DNA from 4 places in the Vibrio sp. JCM 18905 genome. Region 3 is predicted to be linked to each of the others. Evidence: predicted binding sites of a transcription regulator. Region 3 holds the regulator's gene; each other region holds the start of a gene.

Region 1 (4,425 bases), on a different replicon from region 3:
TCAGTAATCTGCAATCCAGCTCTCAGTCAGCAAATCAAGTAATACAAAGCTGTATGAGCGATATGGAGATGTCTGTTGAGCAAGCATCAAAAGCGAACAGCTCAATGGAAGAGATTCAAGCGCTAATCATCGAAATCAGCCAAATGAGTACGCATATTTCGCAAGCGGCAGCAGAGCAAAGTGAAACCTCAGCAGACATTGCACGCAGTATTGAAGATATCAATAGTATCGCCGATGAAAGCTTCCAAGCTATGTCGAGCATCGCACAGACCAGTGAATCCCTGACTCACTTGGCTCATCAACAGAATGAATTGGTTCACCGCTTTAAGTTATAAATAATTTATAAATTTGAGCATTAATCAGTGCAATCAACTGTATAAGGGCGACTTTTTGTTAAGTCGCCCTTGTTTTTTATCAGCCATGTCTACATATGATTAATATGGCCAGCTCATCCCCTTGCACATCTCTTTTCGAGCGGCCTCATAAAAAGGAAAATCTATGGCTGTTCATGTTGGTATTATCGACCAAGACCCAGTGAGATTGGTCACTCCTCTATTAGATAATCGTACGCTAAGCACACATATCGTCTTCATCGGAGACAAGAGCCAGTTAGATATATTTGACCGACTGAGTGCCGTTTTAGAGCAACGAGACATTACTTCCGAATTTTTTGAAATCCCATCCGCCGTCAATACTTCGCTGATCAAACAAGCGATTCAAAAACTGGCAAAAGATCTCCATGAACGCGGCGAAGATGTGAAATTGAACGCCAGTTGCGGTCTTCGTCATCGCTTATTGTCTGTGTACGAGGTTTTCCGTACCTATCGCTGGCCAATTTTTGTGGTTGAGCCAAGTAGCGATAAGCTTTGCTGGTTATACCCAGATGGCAAAGAAGATACTCAAGTCGAAGACCACATTACGATTGCTGACTACCTCACTATCTTCGGCGCACGCGGCGAGTTCCACCACGTTGATTTACCTCCTCTTCTTGATAAAAAACTGTATGAACTTGGTGAACGCTGGGCCTCAAATGCGCTTGAGCTTGGTCCGGGCTTAGCGACTCTTAATTACCTTGCAACCACATGCCGCAAAGAGCAAAAACTTGATGTGGAGCTTTCTGAAAAGCAACAAGGCTACCGTGAGCTCAACATGCTGCTTTCGGACTTAGTGGAAGCGCAAATCGCCACTTATGAGAATGGCGTTCTAACGTTTGCAGATGAAGATGCACGCCGCTTTTCAAACGGTGAATGGTTAGAGACTCTGGTACACAGCACAGTCAAGCAAATTCAAGATACGATGCCGACGATTCAAGATCGCTCTTTGAATGTTCAGGTTTATCGCAAACTTGGTGAAAGTGAAGTACGCAATGAGTTGGATGTTGCAACAGTGGTAAACAACAAGCTCCACATCATTGAGTGTAAAACCAAAGGCATGCGAGATGACGGCGATGACACCTTGTACAAGCTAGAATCCCTCAGAGATCTGCTAGGTGGTTTACAAGCACGTGCAATGCTGGTGAGCTTCCGACCGCTTCGTCACAATGACATTACTCGTGCAGAAGATTTGGGGCTAGCTCTGATTGGCCCTGATGAGCTTAAAGACTTAAGAACGCACCTAACGGCTTGGTTTAAAGACGCAGGTGGCTCGGACGAGATCTAGTATCAGTGATAAAAGCTAGAATTCAAAATGATCAAAAGCAGCGTTACAGGCTGCTTTTTTCATACCTAATTTTTAAGTGTGGGTTTAGATAGGTAGAAAAAAACCAGAGGCGTGCCTCTGGTTTTTCCGTTTGTTTAAAATGCCAATTACCGCGGCTTACAGCATTTTACGCGCTGCTTCTACTACCACCTTAATTGAACGAGCTTCCGTCTCTTTCAGAGTTGAATGATCTGGAATCTCTTTTTGTGTACGGTTGATGATTACACCCGCCACACAACCTGCTTTTAGACCAGAGCTCGCACACATTGTTAGCAATGTTGCAGACTCCATCTCAAAGTTAAGTACGCCCATGTCTTGCCATTCTTGCATAGAACCTTGGAAACGCTTAACAACGCGACCAGAGAACGTGTCGTAGCGCTCTTGACCTGGGTAGAACGTATCACTTGAAGCCGTCACACCCATGTGAACCGCAGCGCCAGACTCTTCTACTGCCGCTTTCATTGCAGTTGCTACTTCAAAGTCAGCAACTGCTGGGAATTCCATTGGCGCAAAGTGCAGGCTCGCACCGTCAAGGCGAACTGACCCCGTCGTTACGATCATGTCACCTACGTTTACATGCGGTTGAATTGCGCCAGTTGTACCAACACGTAGGAAAGTACGAACACCAAGCTGCGCGAGTTCCTCAACTGCGATAGAGGTAGAAGGGCCACCAATACCTGTAGAACAAACCACAACAGGTTTACCGTCTAATTCGGCACGGTATAGCGTGTATTCACGGTGACTTGCTAGAAATACTGGGTTTTCCATTTGTTCTGCGATTTTTTGAACGCGCGCTGGATCACCAGGAATGATGGCTAGAGTCGCACCATTGAGATCAGCTTCAGTAACACCTAAATGAAATACAGCTTGAGACATAAGTCGCTCCTTATTGTGGCTTATTTTATGAACAATAAGCTCATTAATCAGTTATTGGGTACAAATGCACTGTAGCGAACCTTTCACCAACATAGAGTGATCACAATCACAATGAGAAAATGTAATGAAACTATAATTTCACCCAAAACAAGCAATGATCACACTTTTGGGGAGTTTGGCTCATTTTGTTGCATAGCGATGCGTGATTTCAAAAACAAACTAAAACATATTATTAGATTTCGTCGATACGGTTAAAAAAGCCCGAGACACGAATGCCTCGGGCTTTTTATTAGCTAGTTAGGTAGGTCACTTGGCCTGCTTGGACTCAAAACGGAGCAATCTCAACGCATTTAACGTAACCAGTGCAGTTGCGCCGCTGTCAGCTAATACTGCCACCCATAGACCCGTAATGCCCAGTAAACTTGTCACCAAGAAAACGCCTTTCAAACCAAGCGCTAACGCAACATTCTGACGAATATTACTTAACGTCGCACGCGATAGTTCTATCATGGCAGGTAACTCAATCAGACGATTGTGCGTTAATGCCGCGTCGGCCGTTTCCAGCGCAACATCCGTACCGCCTCCCATCGCAATACCGATACTCGAAGCTTTCATCGCTGGCGCATCATTAATACCATCTCCCACCATTGCAACGGTGTGTTGCTGTGATAGTTTCTCGACGTAATGCACTTTATCTGCTGGTAATAAGCTTGCTTTATAATCCAAGCCTATTCTGGTCGCCATTGCTTCAGCACTTCTCGGGTTGTCACCGGTTAGCATCACCGACGTTATCCCAAGCTCCTTCAACGTAGCGATAGCTTCTTGGGCATCTGGGCGCAATGTATCTTGCCATGCAATCACGCCAATGACCTCGTAATCATAACGCACAATGACAACCGTTTTACCTTGTTGTTCCAACGTCACCACTCGCTCTTCGGTTTCTTGAGAAAGTGGGAAATCGGCCTTAGAAGGCGTGACTACTTGGACTATTTTCCCATCGACGTAACCAGTGACACCAGAGCCCACTTGCGCAGTTTTATCTAGCGCTTCAGGAATAGGAAGCCCCTGCTGTTGCACTTTATTAACTAAAGAAACCGCTAGAGGATGGCTTGAGCCAACTTCGATTGAGGCTGTCAGGCTAAGTAACTTGTCTTCATCTACATCAAAAGCAAAGACGTCGGTCACCTGCGGCTTACCTTGCGTCAATGTACCGGTTTTATCAAATGCGACGGACTCAACCTTACCAAGCAACTCAAGCGCCGCGCCACCTTTGATTAATGCCCCCCGCTTCGCCGCAGCCGCCAAGCCAGAAGTAATCGCTGCAGGCGTTGAAATAACCAACGCACACGGACAGGCGATCAGTAACAGGGCAAGTCCTCGATAAATCCACGTTTCCCACGGTTGAGCAAACAACAGTGGTGGCGTGACGATAACCATCAAGGACACCAACATCATCAGCGGCGTATACCAACGGCTGAATTTATCCAGAAAACGTTCTAATGGTGCCTTACGAGATTCTGCTTCTTCAATCAAATGGAGAATTCGGTCAATCGCATTCTCGCCTTGACGAGAAGTCACCTGTAAACGAACGACTTTATCGACAACCACAGCCCCGGCCATCACTTTGCCACCCGTTTGGTGCTCAACGGGAACGGATTCTCCCGTTAACGCACTTTCGTCAAAACTCGCAAGCGCATCTTGCAACACACCGTCCGCAGGCAAACGACCACCGGGGGCAACTTCTATAATATCCCCCGGCTTAAGCTGAGCTGCAGGCACCTCTTTACGCTCACCATCAACAATTAAAATTGAATTTTCTGGGACTAAGTCCATTAGCGCTTGGACACCACT
Region 2 (4,425 bases), 260 kb from region 3:
AACGTTAAAAGATGCTGAGCATTACGCTCTGAAACGGTTTAACGTCAAAACACCAGATGAGCTTTACGTTGGTGTTGGTAGCGGTGATTTGCGTATCAACCAAATCATTAACCATATTAATGCGCTCGTTAACAAGCCAACGGCAGAAGAAGAAGACCAGCAAGCACTGGAAAAACTGCAAGAAGCAGAGCACAAATCACCAGCGCAAAGCCGACCGAAAAAAGACGCCGTCGTTGTAGAAGGTGTCGATAATCTAATGACGCACCTAGCGCGTTGCTGTCAGCCGATTCCAGGTGATGATATCTGTGGTTACATCACGCAAGGTCGCGGGATTTCAGTACACCGCAGTGACTGTGAGCAGTTAGAAGAACTGCGCCATCATGCGCCAGAGCGTATCATTGATACTGTCTGGGGCAGCGGCTTCGTCGGGTCATACATCCTCACCGTCCGTGTTGAAGCGATGGAGCGAGGTGGTCTACTCAAAGACATTACGACACTGTTCGCCAACGAAAAGATCAAAGTGACCAGTATGAAGAACCGAGTCGATTACAGACGTCAACTTGCCATCATGGACTTTGACCTAGAAGTCACCAATATTGAGGTGCTTTCTCGTGTTTCGAAGCGTGTTGAGCAGATTAAGGATGTGATGACGGTGAAACGCCTCGGCTAACTTTCACGTCGTACTTGTCACTTTTATTGCGTTAACTGCGTTTTCTTGCTCCATCACATAGGCGAGCTATGCTCAGGAGTCGCGAAAACTTGTTGCCTTGTCAAAGTAACAATTACTTAGTGAAAGCTGCTGAGAAAATATAATGTAGAAGGTGAGCGGTTTTGGCTGCTCACCTTTTTCTTTAGTAGAAAGGTTTAAAGGAACAAAAAATGAGTCATCCAATTGAACAATTAGAACAAATCATGGCGAAGTTGCGTGACCCAGAAAACGGTTGCCCTTGGGACTTAAAACAAACCTTTGACACCATCGTTCCGCACACCATCGAAGAAACTTACGAAGTGGTGGACGCGATTCAAAATCGAGACTGGACCAATCTAAAAGAAGAGCTAGGGGATTTGTTGTTTCAGGTGATTTTTTACAGTCAGCTAGCGAAAGAGCAAGAGCTGTTCGACTTTTCGGATGTCGTCGAAACCGTGAATGAAAAACTGACTCGCCGTCATCCTCATGTTTTTTCAGATGTTGAGTTTGAATCGGACGAGGAAATCAACGCCAACTGGGAAGCCGAAAAAGCAAAAGAAAAAGCGCAGGTGGGCAAAGCGGAAGAAAGTATCCTAGACTCAATACCAAACTCTTTGCCAGCACTTTCTCGTGCTACAAAGATACAGAAAAAATGTGCGAAATATGGATTTGACTGGGACTCTCTTGGCCCGGTCGTCGATAAGGTGCGAGAAGAAATTGATGAAGTCATGGAAGAAGCACTACAAGTCCAGCCAGATGAAGAAAAAGTGGAGTTGGAGCTCGGCGATTTGCTATTTGCGACCGTCAATTTGGCACGCCATCTTGATAAAAATCCAGAAGTCGCACTAGGTAAAGCAAACTTAAAGTTTGCGAGACGTTTCAAGCAAGTTGAAGGAAAGGTCCAGCTGTCAGGCAAAGCGCTTACAGATTGTTTTTTATCAGAGCTCGATGATTTCTGGGATGAAGTAAAGCGAGAAGAGTCTAGATAGGGGAAATAGGCGGAATATACAATATGAGGCCAGTTTGCCTCTTAACACGAAAACGGACTTTGGTTTGTCTTTGCTCACTTTGATTTGAAGCAAAAAATAAAAAATTACGGTGTGATAGATTTCACGTTGTGGCGGTAAGGAGCTTCTGGTATATTTATCTCCCGTCCAGAAGCACTCCATTTCCCTCATTCAACCAATTTCAGGTTAAACATGACGACAAATTACATTTTTGTTACTGGCGGGGTTGTATCCTCTCTAGGTAAAGGTATTGCAGCAGCATCTCTTGCGGCTATTCTAGAAGCTCGTGGTCTTAAAGTGACTATGATGAAGCTTGACCCTTACATCAACGTTGACCCGGGCACAATGAGCCCTACTCAGCACGGTGAAGTGTTCGTTACAGAAGATGGCGCAGAGACTGACCTTGACCTTGGTCACTACGAGCGTTTCATCCGTACCAAGATGACCAAGCGTAACAACTTCACTGCAGGTCGTGTTTATGCCGACGTACTTCGTAAAGAACGTCGTGGTGACTACCTAGGCGCAACTATTCAAGTTATCCCTCACATCACTAACGCGATCAAAGACCGTGTAATTGCTGGCTCTGAAGGCCATGATGTGGCTATCGTTGAAGTTGGCGGTACCGTTGGTGATATCGAATCACTACCATTTATGGAAGCGATTCGTCAGCTAGCCGTTGAACTAGGCCGTGAGCGCGCAATGTTCATGCACCTAACACTTGTTCCTTACCTAGCGGCAGCGGGCGAAGTGAAAACTAAGCCAACTCAACACTCTGTAAAAGAACTTCTATCTATCGGTATTCAGCCAGATATCCTAGTTTGCCGTAGCGACCGCGTTATTCCAGCGAATGAACGTAAGAAAATCGCACTATTCTGTAATGTTCCAGAAAAAGCAGTAATTTCAATGAAGGACGTAGATTCTATCTACAAGATTCCTCAATTGATCAAGTCTCAAGGTCTAGATGATCTTGTGTGTGCTCGCTTTGGCATCACAGCTCCTGAAGCTGATCTTTCTGAGTGGGAACAGGTTATTTACGAAGAAGCAAATCCTACTGGTGAAGTAACCATCGGTATGGTTGGTAAATACACTGAATTGCCAGATGCATACAAGTCTGTGAACGAAGCGCTTAAACACGCTGGCTTGAAAAACCGTCTAAGTGTCACAATTAAGTATGTAGACTCACAAGATATCGAAACAAAAGGCGTTGAGCTGCTAGAAGGCTTAGACGCGATCCTAGTTCCAGGTGGCTTCGGCGATCGTGGTATTGAAGGCAAGATCCGTGCGGCTCAATATGCACGTGAAAACAATGTGCCTTACCTAGGTATTTGTTTGGGTATGCAAGTTGCACTAATTGAATACGCGCGTAACGTTGCGGGTATGGAAGGTGCACATTCAACAGAATTTAACAAAGAGACTAAGTACCCTGTGGTAGGTTTGATCACAGAGTGGGTAGACGAGTCAGGTAACGTAGAAGAGCGTACTGAAAAGTCTGACCTAGGTGGTACGATGCGTCTTGGTTCACAGCTATGTCACCTAGAGAAAGGTACGAAAGCTCGTGAACTTTACGGTAGCGCGACGATCCATGAACGTCACCGTCACCGTTACGAAGTGAATAATGTGCTTCGTCCGCAAATCGAAAAAGCAGGTCTGAAAGTTTCTGGCCTATCAGCGGACAAGAAGTTAGTGGAAATGATTGAGAACCCAGCTCACCCATGGTTTGTAGCGGCTCAGTTCCACCCAGAATTCACATCGACTCCTCGCGATGGCCACCCATTGTTTGCAGGTTTCGTTAAGGCTGCGGGCCAAAACGCACGCGGCGAATTCGAGAAGTAAAAGGATACGGGCGGCGGCGAAGGTTGTGCTGCTGCCCTTTAAAATTGACATTTATATTTGAAACGAGAGGAAACATTAATGTCTAAGATCGTTAAAGTTCTAGGTCGTGAAATCATCGACTCACGTGGTAACCCAACTGTAGAAGCTGAAGTACACCTAGAAGGCGGTTTCGTAGGTATGGCGGCAGCTCCATCTGGCGCATCTACTGGTTCTCGCGAAGCTCTTGAGCTACGTGACGGTGACAAAGCACGTTTCCTAGGTAAAGGTGTTCTTAAAGCAGTTGAAGCTGTAAACGGCCCAATCGCTGAAGCTCTAGTTGGTAAAGACGCTAAAGACCAAGCTGCAATCGACGCAGTAATGATCGAACTAGACGGCACTGAAAACAAATCTAAATTCGGTGCTAACGCTATCCTAGCTGTTTCTCTAGCAAACGCTAAAGCTGCTGCTGCAGCGAAAGGCATGCCTCTATACGAGCACATCGCTGAACTAAACGGTACAGCTGGTCAGTTCTCTATGCCTCTACCAATGATGAACATCATCAACGGTGGTGAGCACGCAGACAACAACGTTGACATCCAAGAGTTCATGATCCAACCAGTTGGTGCTAAGACTCTTAAAGAAGGTCTACGTATCGGTGCAGAAGTATTCCACAACCTAGCTAAAGTTCTTAAGTCTAAAGGCTACAGCACTGCAGTTGGTGACGAAGGTGGTTTCGCTCCTAACCTTAAATCTAACGCTGAAGCTCTAGAAGTTATCGCAGAAGCTGTTGCAGCTGCTGGTTACGAACTAGGTAAAGACGTTACTCTAGCTATGGACTGTGCAGCATCTGAGTTCTTCGACAAAGAAGCTGGCATCTACAACATGAAAGGCGAAGGTAAAACTTTCACTTCTGAAGAG
Region 3 (4,425 bases):
CACGGTGTACACCATCATCCAGTCAGCGTTTATCAGTGCCGGGCAGCGTTGTACGTGTGCTCGTCGTTTGTATGTGCCATTGGGTGAGAAAGGCGATGCGCTTATCACCAAGCTCGTCGAAGCGACGAAGAATATTCGCGTAGACCAACCATTTGCAGAGCCTGCGCCATTTATGGGGCCGCAAATCTCCGTTGCCGCAGCCAAGTTCATTCTCGATGCACAAGCGAACCTTCAATCACTTGGTGGTGAAAGCTTGATTGAAGCTAAAGCAGGAGAGGCGGCGTTTGTTTCTCCGGGCATTATTGATGTAACGAACATTGCTGAGCTACCAGATGAAGAGTACTTCGGTCCACTTCTGCAAGTGGTGCGTTACGAAGGGCTAGAAAAAGCCGTAGAACTGGCGAACGACACGCGCTTTGGTCTCTCTGCTGGTTTAGTTTCAACTGACGACCAAGAATGGGAATACTTCGTTGACCATATTCGTGCAGGGATCGTGAACCGTAACCGCCAGCTCACTGGTGCAAGTGGTGATGCGCCATTTGGTGGTCCTGGTGCGTCAGGTAACCTACGTCCAAGCGCTTATTACGCAGCAGACTACTGTGCGTACCCGATGGCATCAATGGAAGGTCAAGAGACTATCTTGCCTGCAACATTAAGCCCAGGTGTGGCGCTATAAGTTTTAATAACAGAGTCGCAACCATGTATTGCGGCTCACCTTGCCGGCGAATCATTTAGGTATGGGTTGTAGTGATCGTTGGCAGAACACGGAAAGTGAGCAAAGACTCGGAAAAGCGTGTTGACTGACTGGCATTTACCGTCACAGGTTGATGGCTGCTCGTTCATTATTCTGGACAACTTTTCGTTGTGAGCGAGCAGTCAACTTCCGCTTACCTTTTAACTCTACATCTCGTAACAAGGAGTCGTTATGACGCCCGATGTGTTATTTGAATCGCTATGGCAAGATTACATTCAACGTCTTTGCCCTTCTGCTGCGAAAGTACATCAGCTGCTTCAAGAAGATGAGCCTCTGATTAATGATCATATAGCTTTACGTACCTTCAATATTGCGCCTCTTGGTATCGAAACCTTAGCTAAACCATTTGTAGCCATTGGCTACCAGGCATGTGGTGACTACGTTTTCGAAAGTAAAAAGCTGGTTGCTAAACACTATGAGCACCCTGATCCGAAGCAACCTAAAGTCTTTATTAGTGAGCTAAAAGTTGAGGAGTGTTCACCTGAGCTGCAAGAGATTGTGAAAAAGCTGGTGGCACAAGTCGATGCAGGCAAGCTGAACGATAGCGCATTCTTACATGGTGGACGCTTGTGGGATTTAAGCTTTGCTGACTACCAAACGTTGGCTAAAGAAAGTGAATATGCATCTTGGTTGGCTGCGCATGGTTACGGCGCAAACCACTTCACGGTGAGCGTTAACCAGCTCAATGAATACGAAGAAGTGAAGCAAGTAAACGATCACTTACGTACGGCCGGATTTACCATCAATGAAAACGGCGGGGAAGTGAAGGGCACTCCTGAGGTGCTACTAGAACAATCATCGACCATGGCGGATAAAGTGGCGGTTCGCTTTAGCGAAGGCACTGAAATTATCCCTGGTGGCTTTTACGAGTTTGCTAAGCGCTACCCGATGGAAAATGGTGAGCTGTACCCAGGTTTTGTGGCGGCTTCAGCGGACAAAATCTTTGAAAGTACGAATGGCTAACTTTTAGGGTGAACCTTTCGGCTAACCAACTTGCTCATTAGTCTTTTGTTGCTCTGAGCTTAATGTGGTTACAAGACAAATAAAAAGCCACCAATGTCGCCATTGGTGGCTTTTATAATTTTGTTCGCGTCACTCTGGTTTGAGATTAACGAGTACCGTAAACCACGATAGTTTTACCGTGCGCAGAGATTAAGTTCTGCTCTTCTAACATTTTCAAGATACGACCTACTGTCTCACGAGAACAGCCAACGATTTGACCGATTTCTTGACGAGTGATCTTGATTTGCATGCCGTCTGGGTGAGTCATTGCGTCTGGTTGTTTTGCAAGGTTCAGAAGCGTCTGAGCGATACGACCAGTTACGTCTAGGAACGCCAGGTCACCCACTTTTTGGCTAGTTACTTGAAGACGACGAGCCATCTGCGCAGAAAGGCGCATTAGGATGTCTGGGTTTACTTGGATAAGCTGACGGAATTTCTTGAAAGAAATTTCAGCAACTTCACAAGGAGATTTAGCACGAACCCAAGCTGTGCGCTCTTGGTCTTCCTCGAATAGACCAAGTTCACCAATAAAGTCTCCTTGGTTTAGGTAAGAAAGGATCATCTCCTTACCTTCTTCGTCTTTGATAAGAACCGCAACAGAACCTTTAACGATGTAGTACAAAGTTTCTGCCTTTTCGCCCGCGTGAATTAGCGTGCTCTTTGAAGGGTACTTATGAATATGACAATGTGAAAGAAACCACTCTAATGTTGGGTCGGTTTGAGGTTTACCTAGAACCATAATATCTCACTTCCTCTGCAGGGTACGCTTGCGCTATCCATATTTTAGCTAAGCCTGAATTAGGCATACTAGAATAAGAGCACTTTTTATATGCTGCAAGCTCTCTTGTGTTTCGGTAAGAAATAGTATCCTTTTTCGAAAACGATTTCTTGATTTTAATCGTGCCATGATTGAGATTTTGTAAGCAAAACTGTGCACATGATCACGGTATGAAAAGTAAACATCTTCGCAGGCAGGTTTTTAGCCAATTTTCCCTGTTTCGATGAGCTGTTGTAGGATAGGCCGAACTATGAGCTCCATTGCAAAGCTCATCTTACCGCCTGGCACGACAATCGTGTTGTGGCGTGACATGAATGAGCCATCAATCATAGCCAGGAGATATGGGAAGTCGACTTTCTTTATCCCACGCAAGCGAATCACGACAAAGCTCTCATCTAGACTTGGGATACCTTTCGCGTTAAGTGGGTTAGAGGTATCGACCGTTGGGACGCGCTGAAAGTTAATATGAGTGCGAGAAAATTGCGGAGTGATGTAGTTAAGATAATCGTCCATCGAGCGCACGATAGAATCCATTACTGCTTCTCGTGAATGACCGCGGTCACGAGTATCACGCACAAACTTTTGGATCCACTCTAAGTTTACGATTGGTACCATACCAATCAAGAAATCCACATGCTGCGCAACATTAACATCGCCATCCACAACACCGCCGTGCAAGCCTTCATAGAAGAGAACGTCACTGTTCTCCGGTAAGTCCTGCCATGGTGTGAAGGTACCAGGCATTTGATTATAAGGTACGGCCTCGTCAAAGGTGTGTAGGTAGCGACGTACGCTGCCTGCGCCATCGTGACCATATTTACGGAAAAACTCTTCCAATCCTGGAAAGTCATTAGCTTGAGGGCCAAAGTAGCTAATGTGTCGACCTTGCTCGCGCGCTTTACGGATTTCTATATCCATTTCAGGGCGAGTAAAGCGATGGAAGCTGTCGCCTTCAACCCATGCGGGTTTAACGTTCATCATATTGAACATCTTACGGAAGGCTTCAGATGTAGTGGTCGTGCCGGCACCGGATGAACCAGTAACCGCAATAATTGGGTGTTTAGCTGACATGACAAACCTTGTCGAAAATTACTTACCTGTAATGTGCAGTAGGCTGCTACTGCACGGTCGATAACCCACTATAGCACGTAACAATGCCTTGTCATTGAGTGGGGTACGGTAAAATGTGAAGGGTCTAAAATTTTGTTTTTACCTGAATATCGACGGTTTCGTGCAGTTCAGAGAATACGATAACCGCTTCGCCTTTTTCTAATTGAGTTTTTACTTGATCCACTTTGTCTTGCAAAGAAATCTCGACGGTTCCGTAATCCGTGCCTTCACGTAAGACGAATTCACGAATTAAGTTTTCCAATGTTTCTGGCGCAATGTCTTGCCATGGAATGATCATAAATACCTCGAACTTTTATGATGAGCGGCTAGTTTACTGCTTTCGCTGCTTGGATACAGCAGAAAGGTAATCTGCGGCAATACTTTCGTAATACGCTGGCAGCGCTTCTTCCAACCAAAATTTCGGCTTGAGCGCTGAACCTGTAAGGAAACCAACATGCCCACCGTGCTCAAAGAGACGGTAATCAATATTATCTGGCAGAACAAATTTCGGGATCACATCGTCGGTCATGAATGGATCGTCTTTGGCGTGAATGATCAGTGTCGGTAGCGTGATCTGTTGTAATTTACTTAAGCCAGAACATTGATCGTAATAATCTTGTGCGTCTTTAAAACCGTGCAGTGGTGCCGTGATCAAATCATCGAATTCATACAATCGTGTGACACGTTTTATTGAGTTGTAGGACAAAGCGAGCTCGCCATGCAACAAGTGATGTTTTTGCAACGCGTTGCGTTTGAGCGAAGAGAGCAGGTAACGGCGATA
Region 4 (4,425 bases), on a different replicon from region 3:
GAAAAAAGGCTTAAGTCGCTTCTCTGAAGAAGTGTACCTAATCGAGAGTGAATAGGTTTTTTTGGTTTGTAAAACGAAATAGCGCAGCAATTTGAGCTGCGCTATTTTTGTATAAGTGGTTCGTATTTAATAAGTGATATTCACTTTTGCTGCACTTTCAACAGCATCTTGAACGGCTTCTTCGGTGGTTTTTCGTCGCGTAAGGACAACACCTAAACGACGGCGACCATCGATTTCTGGCTTGCCGAATAGACGAACTTGCGTTTGAGGTTGAGCTAAGGCTTTGGTTAGGTTGTCAAAGCGAATGTTTGTGGAAGTCCCTTGCCCAAGAATAACGGCCGACGCAGATGGACCATATTGTACGATATTATTAATCGGCATTCCGGTAAATGCACGTACGTGGAGAGCAAACTCAGACATTTCCTGCGAAATCATTGTGACCATGCCTGTATCGTGTGGGCGAGGAGAGACCTCATTGAAAATGACCTTATCGCCTTTAACAAATAACTCTACACCAAAGATGCCGTAGCCACCGAGTGCGTTGACTACTTTCTCTGCCGTGTATTCTGCTGCTTTTACTGCGTTTTCTGACATGGCTTGCGGTTGCCATGATTCGCGGTAGTCGCCATCTTCCTGACGATGGCCAATTGGAGCACAGAAGTGAACACCGTCAACGGCTCTTACAGTCAATAAAGTGATTTCGTAATCGAAGTCGATAAAACCCTCCACGATCACGCGACCTGCACCCGTACGTCCGCCTTCCTGTGCGTAATCCCATGCCTTTGCAACGTCGTCTTCGGTCTTGATGACACTTTGCCCTTTACCTGAAGAGCTCATAACTGGCTTTACTACGCACGGTATGCCTACATGCTCAACCGCGGCTTTGAAGTCTTCAAAAGTATCTGCAAAACGATAAGGTGATGTCGTCAGTTCTAGTTCTTCTGCAGCCAAACGTCGGATACCTTCACGATTCATTGTTAGCTTGGTTGCCTTAGCGGTTGGAACAACATTCAGCCCTTTTTCTTCAAGCTCTACCAGTTTGTCGGTTGCGATAGCTTCGATTTCAGGTACGACGTAAGTAGGTTGTTCCTTCGTAATAACTTCTTCTAAGGCGCTTCCATCTAACATATCGATGACGTAACTACGGTGAGCAACTTGCATCGCTGGAGCATTAGCATAGTGATCACAAGCAATCACTTCTAAACCAAGTCTCTGACATTCAATTGCGACTTCTTTACCGAGTTCGCCAGAGCCTAAAAGTAATACACGGGTAGCATTTGCGCTGGTTGCAGTGCCAAACATAGTGTTCCCTTACAAAATAGAGTGGTGAGACAGAAATTGCAGGAGATCATACTGAAGTTTTATGACAAAGCAAACGTTTGCTTTTGGTTTTTAGGCAATAAAAAAGCTCTACATGCAGTAGAGCTTTTTATACTGAAATTGTCGCTTATACGTTGACAAAACTAAGTGGAATATCTGGATTCAACGCTTCTAACGTTGATTGCGTATCAGCCAAATGACTGATCTTGCCTTCTGAGTTTTCTACCAGAGCAGCGGCTTTGATATTGTCAAAAGTTTCACCCGCAAGTAGTACTTGGATCAGCGCAACTTGTAATGGCGGCAAGCTAGGGTTAAACGCCGCATTTTCCGCATAAGCACCTTGGAATACACGGCCGCTAGCCATTTCTAATGCTAAGCCACTCAAGTTGTTGGTATATGGTGAGTGGCTCATGTTCATCGCTTCAACAGCGCTTTGAATTAGAGTGTCTTCATCATCGCATGAGAACTGATGCTTTACTTCTGCCATTAAGCCGGATTCGATACCGAGATCGTTTGGTCCAAAGGCTTCAGGTAGGTATTCATGCAGCGACTTTTCTTCGCGTTCTGGGAGCTGAATTTTAAGCTCGTTTGCGGTAGATAACTCGTTCATGAACTGACGGCAGTGACCACATGGGCTGAAGTTAATAGTGATATCTTTAATACCACGTTCACCTTTCATCCAAGCGTGGCTAATTGCAGACTGCTCAGCGTGAACTGTTTGACCTAACTGAACACCAAAGAATTCCATGTTGGCACCGAAGTAAAGGCGACCTGAGAGACCACGAACGATAGCACCGACATAAAATTCAGAAAGAGGAGCATAGGAATATGCTGCGGCAAAAGGAAGTAGAGCAACACGAAGCTCTTTATCTGATAGACCGGTAGCTGAAAGCAACTGCTCAAACTGTTGAACTGAAAGCGTAGCATCAAAATCATCAGCTTGGATGATAGGAGCAAGTTGTTTGGAAAGTGCTTCTGGAGCGCCTGCTAGCGCCTGTTCAATGCGACTTTTCATGTTGAATCCTTGTTATTGCATGGACAGTTATTCTATGTGAAGGATAGAAATGTTCCGTGCGTTAGATCACGATAAATAATGCAATTGATAATTCTGTTACATAATTAGAGTGAGCTCACACATGTATTCGATTGCACTGACGTGAAGCGTTATCTCCGTCTCACAATTAACCATATCAGTATATATTCATATGACCAAGACGCTGGGATATGTTAATTACGATGCCTACATGTCCACACAACGTTATTCCTAGATATCTAAGCAACGTTGAGTCAGTAATATTGCACTGAATGTTAAAGTTATTAGTGTGTATCTCGTCAGAGTGCCTTAACGATCTTACTAGAACGGGTTGTTAGATGAGGTAATACAGAATTCTGGAAGGGATAAGGAAGAAACGGGAAGGCCACGGCCTGCCGGAAGGAGGGCAGACCGAGAGCGCTTAACTATTGATATAGCCAGACAGCCAAAGCAAAAAAGCTTGGAGCCAAAATAGAAGTGATGATGCCGCATAAAACCAATGCGAGTGATGAGAACGCGGCATCAATGGGCTGTTTCTCTGCACATGTCGCGGTGCCTAAGGCATGAGACACGGTACCCATTGTTAGGCCACGTGCAATCGGGTGTTTAATTCCAATTAAGTTGTAAATTGGGTATGCCAAAATCGCGCCCAATAAACCAACAATCAGAACCAAGATCGCCGCAACGGCAGCTTCACCACCGAGGTGACTCGAAATTTCCATTGCTATTGGCGTAGTGACGGATTTACCCACTAGACTTGCGATTAAACTGATATCCGCTTTGAAAGCGACTGCGATCAAGGTGGTTGTCATCATCGACATCACACTGCCTACTGTGCAAGCAAAAGTGATGATTCGCCAGTTTGCTTTAATCTGTGGTAGTTGTTCATATAACGGGTAAGCCAGAGCAACTACGGCTGGTTGAAGTAAAAAACTGATCCCTTCGTTATCCGCATAATACGTTTCAAACGGTACATTTAAGTAAGTAAGCAAAGGAATGAGCACTGCAATACTGATTAGCAAAGGATTTGCTAGAGGATTATTCACTTTGATTGCGATTTGGCGCGCGACAAGAAAAACCGCAATGGTAACAACTAACCACATATCAGTGCTTCTCCTTTAGCAAGTAGTCCAGCAGCCAAGCGAGGCTGACCAGTACAATGAGTGAGCCTCCAACTGCGCTAGCAATGATAGGGAGGGCATTAGCGAGTAGCATATCGAAATGTTGCATTAATCCCACGCTAATAGGAACGAACAACAAAATCATGTAGCGGATAAATAGCGTGGCGCCCGGTTTGACCCAATCGACCTTTACAAGCCCAAGAGTCATGGAGAAAAACAGTACGAGCATACCGATGACACTTCCTGGGACGGAAACGCCAGTGAACTTTTGAATGGTAATTCCGATGCCAAGTGCCCCCATGATGAGGAAGATTGAAATGAGCAGTTGGATCAGTTGTAAGAATCGTTCTTTAATCATTTTGACAGTATATAAACAACAAGCACACCATAAGGTGCGCTTGTATTAGGAGGAGTTAAGAAGCTAAGCTCTCTACATAACGGTACACGGATTTTAATATCGCAATCTTCTTTTCGTCACTTTCATGTTCGTGAACTAAGTTTTCTAAATTCAGCATGTACTCTTCAATTTGGCTTTCAAACACTTCTCGACAGTGTAATGCCCAGCGTCTCTGTTCTTGTTCGTCTAATGTGCCTGGGAAGTTACGCGCACGATAGCGGAACAATAGAGGTTTAATGCGCTTGTCATCAAATTCAATGTCCAATGCGGCAAGATTGTTCGGGTCGGTTTCTCGAATGATATCCATGGCTGCGCGATCGGCCGGAGAGAAGAATCCGTCGTAAAGTTGTGTATCGACGTCATCACTTTTATCGAATTTACGCTCGACTGAAAAGAGGCTAATCAGCTTTTCTCTAATTTCAGGATGTTGGCGCAACAAAGCGAGATTAGCGAGACATTGCTGGCGATCAATGCCAATAGACTCTGCATTTTCAGCCGTTAACGTTTTTGCAGGGGCGAGAATAGGGCATTTGTTCAAATGAACTAGTTTAACT

Evidence for each region. Region 3 encodes CRP, which controls carbon source genes, mostly activating them, when cyclic AMP is high. Its sites were predicted from a motif close to TGTGANNNNNNTCACA; they were not measured.
Region 1: a site for CRP is predicted at 2,670-2,685, ahead of udp (uridine phosphorylase). Genes of this name have one in related genera too.
Region 2: a site for CRP is predicted at 1,788-1,803, ahead of ACZ5ZC_RS19910 (CTP synthase). Genes of this name have one in related genera too.
Region 4: a site for CRP is predicted at 2,440-2,455, ahead of cdd (cytidine deaminase). Genes of this name have one in related genera too.

Annotation. Positions count from the first base shown of each region.
Region 1 covers NZ_AP043879.1:984,116-988,540, reverse strand. Annotated here, with positions in the region: gene ACZ5ZC_RS12840 (methyl-accepting chemotaxis protein) at 1-335, shown strand, start outside; gene ACZ5ZC_RS12835 (DUF1887 family protein) at 499-1,659, shown strand; gene udp (uridine phosphorylase) at 1,816-2,574, opposite strand; gene ACZ5ZC_RS12825 (zinc/cadmium/mercury/lead-transporting ATPase) at 2,881-4,425, opposite strand, start outside.
Region 2 covers NZ_AP043880.1:683,751-688,175, forward strand. Annotated here, with positions in the region: gene relA (GTP diphosphokinase) at 1-670, shown strand, start outside; gene mazG (nucleoside triphosphate pyrophosphohydrolase) at 880-1,677, shown strand; gene ACZ5ZC_RS19910 (CTP synthase) at 1,888-3,528, shown strand; gene eno (phosphopyruvate hydratase) at 3,607-4,425, shown strand, end outside.
Region 3 covers NZ_AP043880.1:428,693-433,117, forward strand. Annotated here, with positions in the region: gene astD (succinylglutamate-semialdehyde dehydrogenase) at 1-676, shown strand, start outside; gene ACZ5ZC_RS18650 (DUF1338 domain-containing protein) at 926-1,717, shown strand; gene crp (cAMP-activated global transcriptional regulator CRP) at 1,863-2,495, opposite strand; gene ACZ5ZC_RS18660 (phosphoribulokinase) at 2,736-3,605, opposite strand; gene ACZ5ZC_RS18665 (YheU family protein) at 3,730-3,942, opposite strand; gene ACZ5ZC_RS18670 (hydrolase) at 3,976-4,425, opposite strand, start outside.
Region 4 covers NZ_AP043879.1:1,331,182-1,335,606, forward strand. Annotated here, with positions in the region: gene ACZ5ZC_RS14330 (thiopurine S-methyltransferase) at 1-55, shown strand, start outside; gene purT (formate-dependent phosphoribosylglycinamide formyltransferase) at 127-1,302, opposite strand; gene cdd (cytidine deaminase) at 1,448-2,335, opposite strand; gene ACZ5ZC_RS14345 (LrgB family protein) at 2,779-3,456, opposite strand; gene ACZ5ZC_RS14350 (CidA/LrgA family protein) at 3,458-3,832, opposite strand; gene sbcB (exodeoxyribonuclease I) at 3,888-4,425, opposite strand, start outside.